Regions from separate parts of the Undibacterium sp. Ji50W genome, predicted to be linked through region 4. Evidence: predicted binding sites of a transcription regulator. Region 4 holds the regulator's gene; each other region holds the start of a gene.

The links. Region 4 encodes sigma-54, which starts transcription at its own class of promoters, with help from an activator protein. Its sites were predicted from a motif close to TGGCANGNAANCTGCTTT; they were not measured.
Region 1: ACO0K9_RS08835 (TorF family putative porin) is a predicted target of sigma-54. The motif match lies at 1,971-1,988, and genes of this name have one in related genera.
Region 2: ACO0K9_RS12885 (ANTAR domain-containing response regulator) is a predicted target of sigma-54. The motif match lies at 1,781-1,798, and genes of this name have one in related genera.
Region 3: ACO0K9_RS17120 (nitrate/nitrite transporter) is a predicted target of sigma-54. The motif match lies at 1,880-1,897, and genes of this name have one in related genera.

Annotation. Positions count from the first base shown of each region.
Region 1 covers NZ_JBMPOX010000004.1:50,956-54,145, forward strand. Annotated here, with positions in the region: gene ACO0K9_RS08825 (YifB family Mg chelatase-like AAA ATPase) at 1-1,490, opposite strand, end outside; gene ACO0K9_RS08830 (accessory factor UbiK family protein) at 1,507-1,749, opposite strand; gene ACO0K9_RS08835 (TorF family putative porin) at 2,121-2,867, shown strand; gene ACO0K9_RS08840 (P-II family nitrogen regulator) at 2,883-3,190, shown strand, end outside.
Region 2 covers NZ_JBMPOX010000007.1:120,452-123,641, forward strand. Annotated here, with positions in the region: gene ACO0K9_RS12880 (CmpA/NrtA family ABC transporter substrate-binding protein) at 1-570, opposite strand, end outside; gene ACO0K9_RS12885 (ANTAR domain-containing response regulator) at 1,074-1,709, opposite strand; gene tsaD (tRNA (adenosine(37)-N6)-threonylcarbamoyltransferase complex transferase subunit TsaD) at 1,901-2,929, shown strand; gene ACO0K9_RS12895 (cache domain-containing protein) at 2,969-3,190, opposite strand, start outside.
Region 3 covers NZ_JBMPOX010000012.1:55,661-58,850, reverse strand. Annotated here, with positions in the region: gene nirB (nitrite reductase large subunit NirB) at 1-1,556, opposite strand, end outside; gene ACO0K9_RS17120 (nitrate/nitrite transporter) at 1,927-3,141, shown strand; gene ACO0K9_RS17115 (protein kinase domain-containing protein) at 3,165-3,190, shown strand, end outside.
Region 4 covers NZ_JBMPOX010000024.1:54,701-57,890, forward strand. Annotated here, with positions in the region: gene ACO0K9_RS24130 (hypothetical protein) at 1-35, shown strand, start outside; gene hpf (ribosome hibernation-promoting factor, HPF/YfiA family) at 477-824, opposite strand; gene ACO0K9_RS24140 (RNA polymerase factor sigma-54) at 934-2,421, opposite strand; gene lptB (LPS export ABC transporter ATP-binding protein) at 2,433-3,185, opposite strand; gene lptA (lipopolysaccharide transport periplasmic protein LptA) at 3,186-3,190, opposite strand, start outside.

The DNA of each region.
Region 1 (3,190 bases), on a different contig from region 4:
GATTCGGCCACATGCGCAGCCGTGATTTGCCTTGCGCCTGCCAGGTCGGCAATGGTGCGGGCCACTTTTAATACACGGTGATAGGCGCGGGCAGACCAGCTGAACTTGTTCATGGCATTGCGCAACAACTGTTCGGCGCTGCTGTCGGGGCGGCAGTATTCGTCGATTTCAGTGGTGGATAGCAGGTTGTTGGCTTTGCCCTGGCGTTGCTGCTGGTGTGCAAAAGCAGCTTCAACCCGGGCGTGTATCTGTTGGCTGGCTTCGCCATCCGCCTGTTTCAGCAAATCTGCATGGGGCAGGGCACCGACCTGTATCTGCAAGTCTATGCGGTCAAGCAGGGGGCCGGATATCCTGCCTTGGTAACGGGCGATGTTATCCGGCGTGCAGCGGCATTTGCCGTTGCTGTGCCCAAAATATCCGCAAGGGCATGGGTTCATCGCAGCGATTAACTGGAAGCTGGCGGGAAAATCTGCCTGCCGCGCCGCTCTTGAAATGGTAATGTGGCCTGATTCCAGTGGTTCCCGCAAGACTTCCAGCACTTTCCGGTCAAATTCCGGAAGTTCATCGAGGAACAGCACGCCGCGATGCGCCAGTGAAATTTCACCTGGACGTGGGGTGCTGCCACCACCAACCAGCGCCACGGCAGATGCTGTGTGGTGCGGCGAACGGTAGGGCCTGGCCTTCCAGCGCTCTATCGCAAAGCCGGATGTCAGCGATAGCACAGCGGCTGATTCCAGTGCTTCCTGATCGGTCATAGTTGGCAGAATGCCGGGGAAGCGGGCTGCCAGCATGGATTTGCCGGTGCCTGGCGGGCCCACCATGATGACTGAGTGAGAACCTGCTGCCGCTACTTCCAGTGCCCGCTTGGCCTGCAATTGCCCTTTGACTTCGGCAAAGTCGGCATAGCGCGGGCGCTGCACCTGGGAATGCGCGCGGTGGCGTACCAGCTTGCTGTCATTACCCAGCGCGGCAAAGTGAGCGCACACCTGTAGCAATGAATCTGCCGGGTAAATGGCGGCATCACTGACCAGTGCGGCTTCATCGGCATTGGCTCGCGGCAGGATGAAGGCGGGTTCTTGTTTACTGTGCTGCTGGCTTTTGCAGATGGCAAAGGTCATGGCCAGTGCGCCGCGTATCGGTCTTAGTTCACCCGATAGTGACAGTTCGCCGGCAAATTCATATTGGTCCAGTGCATCTGCCGGGATTTGCCCGGAGGCGGCAAGTATGCCCAGCGCGATGGGCAAATCAAAACGGCCAGATTCTTTCGGCAAGTCAGCTGGCGCCAGGTTGACGGTAATCCGCTTTGCTGGGAAATCAAAACGCGCATTTTGCAGCGCAGCCCTGACCCTGTCCTTGGATTCCTTGACCTCGGTTTCGGGCAGGCCGACGATGGTAAAGGCTGGCAGGCCATTGGCCAGATGCACTTCCACGGTAACTTGTGGTGCATCCATGCCATTCAGGGCGCGGCTTTTGAGGACGGCGAGCGACATCAGCTGCTGAACCTGTTTATTCGTCGTTTTGCTGGGCTTCCAGGGCGGCGACCCGGGCTTCCAGTGCTTCCAGCTTGGCGCGGGTCTTGGCCAGTACCTGCGCCTGTATATCAAATTCTTCTCTGGTGACCAGATCCAGCTTGGAAAATCCCTGGCTCATCATGGCCTTGACGTTTTTTTCCAGGTCTTTTGCCGGGGAATTTTCCAGCACCTGGTTTACTTTGGCCTGCATGTCACTAAAGAAATTTTGCTTATTCATTTTCTATCCTCTATCTTGAATCTGCACCCGATCTGCACCCGTATGGTGCAAATTTGCTGGCGCCACTTTTTTGTGCAGAAAAATCAGTGCATTTTATTGGTGCATCAATGCTGCACAATGCGCTTGCCATTTTACCCATAAGGGAATGATAACGCATCTATCCCTGATGCCTATTGGTATTGCCGGAGGTATTTCGGTTAATACGTAGAAACTTGCGTAGTTGGCACGACTCCTGCTAACAGACAGATGAAAAGAGAATTCAGGCATTCATGGCAGTGGTATCTGCAGGATCGTAAACAGGTTCTAAGCAGGCCATGCATGCACAAAAGGTTTAATTCGATTCAAATCTTAATCAACTAGGGGGAAGCGTAATGAAAAAATTAGTAATCGCCGCTGCTGTAGCCGCATCATTCTTTGGTGGTTTTGCCCAGGCAGAAGATGCCAAGCCAGATAATGAAGTCAGCTTCAACGTTGGCGTAGCCAGTGAATATCGCTATCGTGCCATTTCGCAATCTCGTCTTGACCCGGCTCTGCAGGGCGGTGCTGACTACGTGAACAATCCTAGCGGTTTTTACGCTGGTACATGGTTGTCGACCATCAAATGGACCAAGGATGCAGGTGGTAGTGGCGACATCGAATGGGATATCTATGGCGGTAAAAAGGGCGAGATCGTCAAAGACGTTTCGTATGATGTCGGTGTACTGAGCTATATATACCCATCCAATGGCCTGAACAAAGTGGCTGGTTTTGCTGATGCCAACACGACAGAAATCTATGGCCAGATCGGCACCGGCCCTGTGTATGCAAAATATTCGCACTCCGTGACCAACCTGTTCGGTTTCGTCAACAGTAAAAACAGTGGTTACCTGGACCTGGGCGCGAATATTGATGTGCCTGAAGGCTATACACTGGGTCTGCATGTAGGCCGCCAAACTGTCAAGAACAATGGTGCTTCTTCTTACTCTGACTGGAAAATCAGCATCAACAAGGAATTCTTCGGCGTCAACTTTGGTCTGGCAGCACTGGGCACCAATGCCGACAAGAAGCTGTATGTGACACCAGCAGGCAAGTTTACAGGCAAGACCACTCTGGTATTGTCTGCAGTCAAAACCTTTTAAACATTTGAGGCTAGCATGAAACTGATTACTGCAATTATCAAGCCTTTCAAGCTCGATGAAGTCCGCGAAGCCTTGTCCACCATCGGTGTACAGGGGATCACGGTGACTGAAGTGAAGGGCTTTGGCCGTCAAAAAGGCCATACCGAGCTGTACCGTGGCGCCGAGTATGTCGTTGACTTCCTGCCGAAGACAAAAATTGAAGCAGCCGTGGATGATGCCATTGTTGACCGTGCGATCGAAGCGATAGAAACCGCTGCGCGCACCGGAAAAATCGGCGATGGCAAGATTTTCGTCTACGACTTGCAACAAGTTGTGCGTATTCG
Region 2 (3,190 bases), on a different contig from region 4:
ACCGACACAGTAACCATCCATATTGCCGACACGCATATTGGCAACCATCTGTGGTGGTGGCACGGTAATGACCTTGGCATCTTTCATGGGGTTGATGCCATGTGCCGCCAGCCAGTAATACAGCCACATGGCGTGGGTACCGGTAGGGAAAGTCTGGGCAAAGGTATATTCGCGCTTGTCGGTCTGCATGAGCTTGGCCAGGCCCGCACCATCTACCGCGCCTTTTTCTGCCAGCTTTTTGGACAGCGTAATCGCCTGGCCATTATTGTTCAGCGTCATTAGTACCGACATGTCTTTCTTGTTGCCGCCGACACCCAGTTGCACGCCATACAGCAGCCCATATAAGACATGGGCTGCATCCAGTTCACCATTTACCAACTTGTCGCGTACGCTGGCCCAGGATGATTCTTTGGTAGGGATAATCTTGATGCCGTATTTCTTGTCGAAACCCAGAACAGAGGCCATCACCACTGAAGCGCAATCGGTCAGAGGAATAAAACCGATATGCACTTCTTCTTTTTCTGGCTTGTCTGAACCGGCTGCCCATACACCACCTGTACTCAGACCCATGATGCCAGCTCCCGTTGCCAATGCAGCGCTTTGCAATAAACTGCGACGTTTGAAATTCGGTTCATGATCTTCCTGCTTGTTGACATCAATGATGAGAGATTTCTTATTCGATTCCTGATTCGACATGTCTGTACTCCAGCCTGAGAAAGTTTTTCTGCAACGAAAAAAGGTGTCATTCCACGTGGTAAAAACCAGTAGAAAGACACCTTTGTCTAATGAGGTGACCACCGTTAGTCAGTCTCATTTATTCTTTAGCGCCAGCGTTGGCACTTTCTCTTTCATTAGCAATTGCCGTGCCAGAACTGATTTCATGGCTACGACTCGTTAGCCTGCCCCCAGTGACACAAAATCAAGGGCTGCCAGAACTCATTTCGCACCGGAATGACGCAGCGCACCAATTACACGCACAAACTTGGACTGCCATCTGCTGTGCGCTAACTATTCACCATGAGTGACCATGCGTGGCCGTGACTGAGCATGAGTTAACATGATGAAAATGCCTGCTAACCACCCAGCAAATCGGCGACATCCAGCATGCGCTGCGCCAGATCCACCAGTTTCAGGTTCTTTTCCATCGCTTGCTTGCGCATTCTTTGATAGGCTTCGTTTTCCGACAACTGATGCCTTTGCATCAACAAGCCCTTGGCCCGCTCTATGGTTTTGCGTTCAAGCAGCTTGGCCTTGGTATCCGATAATTCACTGCGCAGCTTCTGGTCAGCGTTGAAGCGTGCCATGGCGACATCCAGCACAGGCTTGATACGGTCCGACTGCAGCCCAGCGACGACATAGGCCGACACACCGGCTTCCATGGCTGCGGCCATATTCGACTGGTTGCCGTCTTCTGTAAATAAGACAATCGGGCGGGGGGCGTCGCGTGTCACCATGACCATATGCTCAAGCACATCACGCGAATCGGATTCGGCATCAATGATGATCATGTCCGGTTGCAATTGCGCTACGCGTTCACTCATATACATATCACCAGGAATCACGGCAATGATGTTATAGCCAGCCTGCAGCAGCCCTATGCGCAGGGCGCGCGAACGCGCCAGTTGTGCCTGTGCGTCTTCATGCAACTCATCCTCGGTCTGTATGACCGTATTCACCACAACGATACGCAAGCTGGGTGAAACAGGCATTGTCGCATTAACACTATTCTGTTTGGTGCGCATAGATGGGCCATGGCAGATATAATCTAGGTATGCGTTCTTTAGCAAGATTCGCACCAATCCGCCATATTATTTAAGTAAAAGCATCATTTCCCGTCATTCATCAGTGCCACCCATGGCGAGATGGACATGGCTGTGCTCTGCGCCATTTAGAAATTAACATGATAGTTCTTGGAGTTGAATCTTCCTGCGATGAAACCGGCCTGGCCCTGTACGACACCGAACAGGGTCTGCTTGCCCATGCCCTGCACTCACAAATCGCCATGCATCAGGAATACGGTGGCGTCGTGCCGGAACTGGCCTCGCGTGACCATATCAGGCGTGCCCTGCCCTTGCTGACAGAAATCCTGACCACATCCGGCTTGGAGAAACAGCAGATAGATGCGATTGCCTACACCCAGGGGCCAGGCTTGGCCGGTGCCCTGCTGGTGGGCGCATCCGTCGCCTGCGGATTGGGCCTGGCGCTGGATAAGCCGGTATTGGGCGTCCATCACCTGGAAGGTCATTTGCTATCGCCCTTACTGGCCAGCAAACCACCAGAATTCCCCTTCATCGCCTTGCTGGTATCAGGTGGACATACGCAATTGATGCGTGTCGATGGGGTGGGTCGCTATCAATTACTGGGCGAGACGCTGGACGATGCTGCCGGTGAAGCTTTTGACAAATCGGCCAAATTGCTGGGCCTGTCTTACCCTGGCGGCCCGGCTATTTCACGCATGGCAGAATTTGGTGATCCAACTGCCTATAAATTCCCGCGTCCCATGCTGCATTCCAAAGATTTGAATTTCAGTTTTTCTGGCTTGAAAACTGCAGTCCTGACCGTCGTCAAAAATCATCCTGCGAATAGTTGTGAGCAGGACAAAGCCAATATCGCCCGTGGTTTTGTCGATGCCATTGTGGACGTACTGACAGCGAAATGTGTGACGGCCATACGCGAGAGTGGCTTGAAGCGACTGGTGATTGCCGGGGGTGTCGGCGCGAATCAGCAATTGCGCGCATCCTTGAATGCAGCGGCACAAAAACGCCGCTTTCAAGTCTATTACCCCGAGTTGGAATTCTGTACCGACAATGGTGCGATGATTGCCTTTGCCGGTGCCATGCGACTCAAAAAAAATCCCGCACTGGCTACACGGGACTATGGTTTCAATGTGCGGCCACGCTGGCCATTGCAGGAATTACTGGAAGCCTGACAGGCTGTGGTACCCAGCTCGTCATCGGCCTGGGCTACTTTACTTATAGATGCCACAACCGACAATCACGCCCTCATATTTTTCTATGTACATGGACTTGGGCTCTATCTGTTTGGTGCTTGGATTAACAAATTTATAGTCTTGCCAGCCCTTACCCTTGGCCTTGACCAATTCCAGCCGGTCGCGGATAAAGAATTTACCATCCACATCGGTCAGATCTATCATGTCCTTGCCAACCATCTTGGGATTCAGGTGGGCGAT
Region 3 (3,190 bases), on a different contig from region 4:
CAATCCATGAATTCCTGTACGCCAGCGACGGTCAACAGCTTGTTGGCCTTGATGGCATCACGCACTTGCTGATGGCTATGATCAGTACAAGAGCACATGGGTTTGACTTTCGACGCAGTCGAATAATCACCACCGGCAGTAAACATGATGATCTGCTCGACCAGGCCGGTACAGGAACCGCAGGATGCCGATGCCTTGGTATGCTTGCGCACATCATCCAGCGTGAACAAACCTTTTTCCTTGATGGCCTTGACGATGGTGCCCTTGCAGACACCGTTACAGCCACAGACCTCGGCCTCATCCGGCATGCCCGCAGCCTTGGTATGGCCTTCATGGCCAACGTCACCGGTATTCGATTCACCAAACATCAGGGAATCGCGGATTTCGGAAATGTTCTTGCCTTCGCGCAGCAATTTGAAATACCAGCTGCCATCCACGGTGTCGCCATACAGGCAGGCACCGATGAGCTTGTCGTCTTTCACTACCAGCTTCTTGTAGACACCGCCTATGGGGTCGGACAAGATGATTTCTTCGGTATCTTTACCACCCATGAATTCACCGGCAGAAAACAGATCGATACCTGTCACTTTCAGTTTGGTGGATGTGACTGAGCCCTGATAACGACCAATACCAAAATTCGCCAGATGATTGGCGCAGACCTTGGCCATTTCAAACAAAGGTGCAACCAGACCGTACACCGTGCCGCGATGATTGACGCATTCACCAACAGAATAAATGCGCGGGTCATAGGTCTGCATGGTGTCGTTGACGATGATGCCGCGGTTGCAGTACAGGCCGGCAGATTCTGCCAGCGCCGTGTTCGGGCGTATGCCGACAGCCATGACGATCAGTTGTGCCGGGATTTCCAAGCCATCGGTAAAACGTATGGATTTCACATGGCCATTCTCGTCACCGGTAATGGCTTCGGTATTTTTTTCAAGCAGGAAATTCAGGCCACGGTCTTCCAGGGATTTTTGCAGCATCTTGCCGGCAACAGGGTCCAGTTGACGTTCCATCAACCAGCCCGGCAAATGCACGACAGAGACACTCATGCCGCGCATTTTGAGACCATTGGCAGCTTCCAGCCCCAACAGGCCGCCACCGATGACGACGGCGTGCGTATGCTTCTCGGCTGCGTCTATCATGGCATTGGTGTCATGAATATCGCGGTAGGCGATCACGCCCTTGAGGTCTTTGCCAGGTACCGGCAGCATGAAAGGAGTGGAACCAGTCGCCAGCAGCAGGCGGTCGTATTCAGTCTGGGTGCCATCTTCGGCAATCACGATGCGTTTGTGACGATCGATTTTGGTGATTTTTTTACCGAGGTGCAGGGTGATATTATTTTCTTCATACCAATCGACATCATTGAGCATGATGTCCTTGATAGTTTGCTCACCCGCCAGCACCGGCGATAACAGGATGCGGTTGTAATTGGCATAGGGTTCTGCACCAAAAACGGTAATGTCGTACAAATCCGGGGCAATCTTGATCAACTCTTCAAGGGTACGCACACCTGCCATACCATTCCCGACCATCACTAGCTTTAATTTCTTCATGGCTGCTCCTTTACATGTCTCCGCGGTCTATAAGCAAGAGCAATGCCAGTTCGAAATTTCCGGGAAACCAACTTTTCCCGCTTTATACAGTGCGCACCAATATAACCATATATAAAATAGCTTTGCACAGGGAAAACCAACAATTACACAATCCACACGATAAGTAATGCCACTTGCTGAAGCGCCGCATAAAAAACCGGTGTTCCACACAAAATGAACAGGCCAAACTGGTGCACTGCACCATTTAATTTACGCGACGCACGTTTTTCGCGCATTTTGCGCCAAATTTAATAATTGGACGCCGTATATCCTGCACAATTTGATGGCACGGCACTTGCAAGTGGCATCACCGTTCATCATTGGAGCGATCATGCAAAAAACATCATTCTGGAAAGCAGGCCATCCACCAACCCTGTTAGCGGCTTTCTTTTACTTTGACCTGAGTTTCATGGTCTGGGTTCTGTTAGGCCCATTGGCGATACAGATATCCAAAGACCTGGGACTGACAGCAGCACAAAAGGGCCTGATCGTTGCCACGCCTTTGCTGGCTGGTGCACTGTTACGTATCGTGATGGGTATCCTGGTTGATCATCTGAAACCTAAAAAAGCTGGCCTGATAGGTCAGGTTGTGGTGCTGGTTGGTCTGTGCTGGGCCTGGCTGGGCAATATACACAGTTATGAGCAGTTGCTGTTCCTGGGTGTGATCCTGGGCGTGGCCGGTTCTGCCTTTGCCGTTGCGCTGCCGCTGGCGTCACGCTGGTATCCGCCAGAACATCAGGGTACGGCGCTGGGTATTGCTGGCGCGGGCAATTCTGGTACGGCTTTTGCCGCGCTGTTTGCGCCGGCACTAGCCATCGCTTACGGCTGGTCGAATGTGTTTGGACTAGCCCTGATCCCCTTATTGGTGGCACTGATTGTCTACCTGGTTTTTGCCAAGGACGCGCCGGGTGACACACCCAGCAAATCACTGGGTGAATACCTGGCGGTGCTGAAAGACAAGGATGCCTGGTGGTTCATGTTCTTTTATAGCGTGACCTTTGGTGGTTTTTCTGGCCTGGCATCGTCACTGACCATTTATTTCAATACCCAATATGGTTTGTCGCCGGTACAGGCCGGCTATTTCACGGCTGCCTGCGTTTTTGCCGGTTCACTGGTGCGCCCGTTTGGTGGCCGCATTGCTGACCGCATCGGCGGTATCAAGACGCTGTCGGTGATGTATACCATTGCTGCAGCCTTCCTGTTTATTGCTGCGACTGGCTTGCAGTCATCCGTGGCGGCTGTGATTGTCTTTGTGATCGCCATGCTGGCACTGGGTACCGGCAATGGTGCAGTGTTCCAGCTGGTACCACAACGCTTCCGTAAAGAGATGGGCGTCATGACCGGCCTGGTCGGCATGGCCGGCGGCATAGGCGGTTTTTACCTGGCGGCCAGCATGGGTTACTCGCGCCAGATCACCGGCAGTTATCAACTGGGCCTGTCGATTTTTGCCGGCCTGGCCATCGTCGCCCTGCTCGGTTTATCATTGGTCAAGAAACGCTGGCGCACCACCTGGGGTTCTGCCGCCATGACCACTGCAAAAATCTGATCACCTGAAGATCATCCCACACCATGCCTCTTATCGTCACCACCGGCTA
Region 4 (3,190 bases):
CGACGCCGTTTGTGCGGTACAGAAAATGGAAATAGAAGAGCCGATGTTTGAGCGTAGCGAGTTTCGGATCTTCCCATTTTTTGTACCGCACAAACGGGAACCCCGCAGGGGCGACGACGCCTCGGTCGCCTTCTTTTGCTTCCTTTTCTTGGCGAAGCAAGAAAAGGGAGTAGCTGCCGGGCTACCCCCGGCTGGCAATCTTAAATACTGTGGGTAAGTACATAAAAGCTAAACACGTAAAACAATGCCGACCTGACATTAAATCAGACCGTGGTATGCCAAACGTTGCTAGATCGCCGGCCCGCTATATTCCTGCCTACGTAGGAAGGGAAGTAATACCTGTACAGCTTGTCAGAGGGCAATCCATTTAGTGATTTGAATATATGATTTATTTCAAACCATTCACCCAACAAAAAAGGACGCTTTTCGCGTCCTTGTTTTGGATACCCGCAACCCGAAGGCAGGGGTGGTGAGTCTTATGAAGCCGATGCCGGATCAGGTATGTGCTTGATGGCGTCGTGCTGATGGTTTTGTATCTTGTCTTTGTGCTTGATGACCTGGCGATCCAGTTTGTCTACCAGCGTATCGATCGCAGCATACAGATCATGCGCCAGACTTTCTACATGAATATCTTTGCCACTGATATGCAGATTAATGTCGGCTTTGTGTCGTTTTTCCTTTTCCCGGAGCTTGTCCACCGTCAGGATGACGGCGATATCAATGACCTGGTCGAAATGTCGCCTGATACGTTCTAGTTTGGTATGTACATATTCACGAATTGCAGGAGTTACTTCGACGTGATGTCCACTGATGGTGAGATTCATACTGTGCTCCTATAGTGATGTTGCTTGCTGTAACGATAAGCTCATTGCTGTCTTATTGCCTTGAGCTAAATCATATATAGCAATTCAAACTGTGATTACAAGGACTTGCTTACAAAGATTTACGCAAACTCACTGGGGGGATTTTTAGGGCTTCACGGTATTTGGCAACTGTCCGTCGGGCAATTACCATGCCCTGTTCACCCAGCATGTCTGCAATTTTGCTATCAGAGAGTGGGCTTTTCTGGTCTTCTGCTCCTATCAACTGCTTGATGAGTGCGCGTATCGCGGTGGAAGATGCTTCTCCCCCTGTTTCCGTCGCGACATGGCTGCCGAAAAAGTATTTCAACTCAAACATGCCGTGAGGGGTCAGCATGTATTTTTGAGTTGTTACACGTGAGATAGTGCTCTCGTGTAATCCTAGTGTATCAGCAATTTCGCGCAAAACAAGGGGGCGCATGGCGACAGCACCATGTGTGAAAAAATTGCGTTGTCTTTCAACTATTGCTTGTGCAACGCGCAAAATGGTGTCGAAACGTTGCCGCATGTTCTTGATGAGCCAGCGCGCCTCTTGTAGCTGTGAGCCGAGTCCGCCTTCCCCCCGATTTTGCTTCATGATGTTGGCATACATGCTACTGACCCGCAATTTGGGCATGACATCCTGATTCAGCGTGACTTGCCAGCCATTGCCTGATTTTTTGACGATGACGTCTGGTACCACATAATCCGATTCATCGACTGCAAAGTCGATACCCGGACGGGGTTTGCACAGTCTGATGACAGTTTGTGCGTCGCGCAAATCTTCGTCGTCGCAGTCGAGAATTTTCTTGAGTTTGGTGAAGTCTCTTTGTGCAAATAAAGTCAGTTGCGTTTCGACAATCTGCAAGGCCAGCCTGCGTGTCACGAAAGCAATGTTAGGCAGGCGTTTGATTTGCAGGGCCAGGCATTCAGAAGGTGTGCGAGCGCCCACACCGGCCGGGTCGAAGCTCTGCAGCATGTTCAGGGCAAATGCCAGCTCTTCTGGCTCCACGCACAACTCCAGTGGCAGGCTGGCATGGATTTCATCCAGGGTTTCTGTCAGGTAGCCATTGTTGTCAATGGCATCAATCATCAACTCGACCAGGGCGCGGTCACGCAGCTCGCGCAGGTTAAGGCGCATTTGTTCCTGCAGATGTTCACGCAGGGTGATGTGGGCAGCACCCAGTTGCGGGCGGCCATCTTCGTCATCGCTGCTTTTGCTGCCATGATGCACATCATCAAAACTCCAGTCCTCTTCACTGGCGCTGGTGGCTTCGTTGCTGACGGCGCTATCGGCATCACCCTGAACTTCCGTGGTGCTGTTGCTTTCTTCGCGGGATGCAGGGGCTTCCATCCCTGCATCGGCGGCGGTGCTACTGGTATTGATGGCGCCATCGGCCAACAGCCGCACGGCATGGTCCAGTGGATCATCCACACGCTCCAGCATGGGATTTTCGATGAGCAGGGTTTCCAGCTCCTGGTGCAATTCCAATGTGGACAATTGCAGCAAGCGTATAGATTGCTGCAATTGAGGCGTCAATGCCAGATGCTGGGATGTGCGTAGTTGCAGGCTTTGTTTCATGATGATTCCCGTCACATCCGGAAATGTTCTCCCAGATAGACGCGACGCACGGATTCATTTTGTATGATGTCGTCTGGCTTGCCGCTGGCCAGTACAGCGCCCTGATTGATGATGTAGGCATGATCGCAGATGCCCAGGGTTTCACGCACGTTGTGGTCGGTAATCAGCACGCCGATACCGCGCTCCTTGAGGAAGCGCACAATACGCTGGATTTCAATCACGGCTATCGGGTCAACACCGGCAAAGGGTTCATCCAGCAAGACGAAGCGCGGATTAGTGGCGAGGGCGCGGGCAATTTCTACCCGCCGGCGTTCACCGCCTGATAGTGACAGCGCCTGGTTTTCCCTGATCTTTTCAATCTGCAAATCGGCCAGCAAGGCGTTGAGTCTTTTGACAATGGATTTTTCTGAAAGAAATTTTCCATTGGCATCTTTTTGCAATTCCAGTACGGCGCGGATATTGTCTTCTACCGTCAGCTTGCGAAATACAGATGCTTCCTGCGGCAGGTAAGACAAACCCAGCACGGCTCTCTGGTGTATCGGCAGTTGTGAGATATTGACGGCATCGATCGTGATGTCGCCGGCGTCGGATGGTACCAGGCCAACGATCATGTAGAAAGAAGTGGTTTTGCCAGCGCCGTTCGGGCCCAGCAAGCCAACCACTTCGCCGCTTTTCACTTCCAGTGAGACGTCGCGCACCACTTGGCGCGCACCGTAGCGTTTTTGCAATCCCTTGACGAGCAAGGTACTAGGCGTGGCAGTCATTTAAT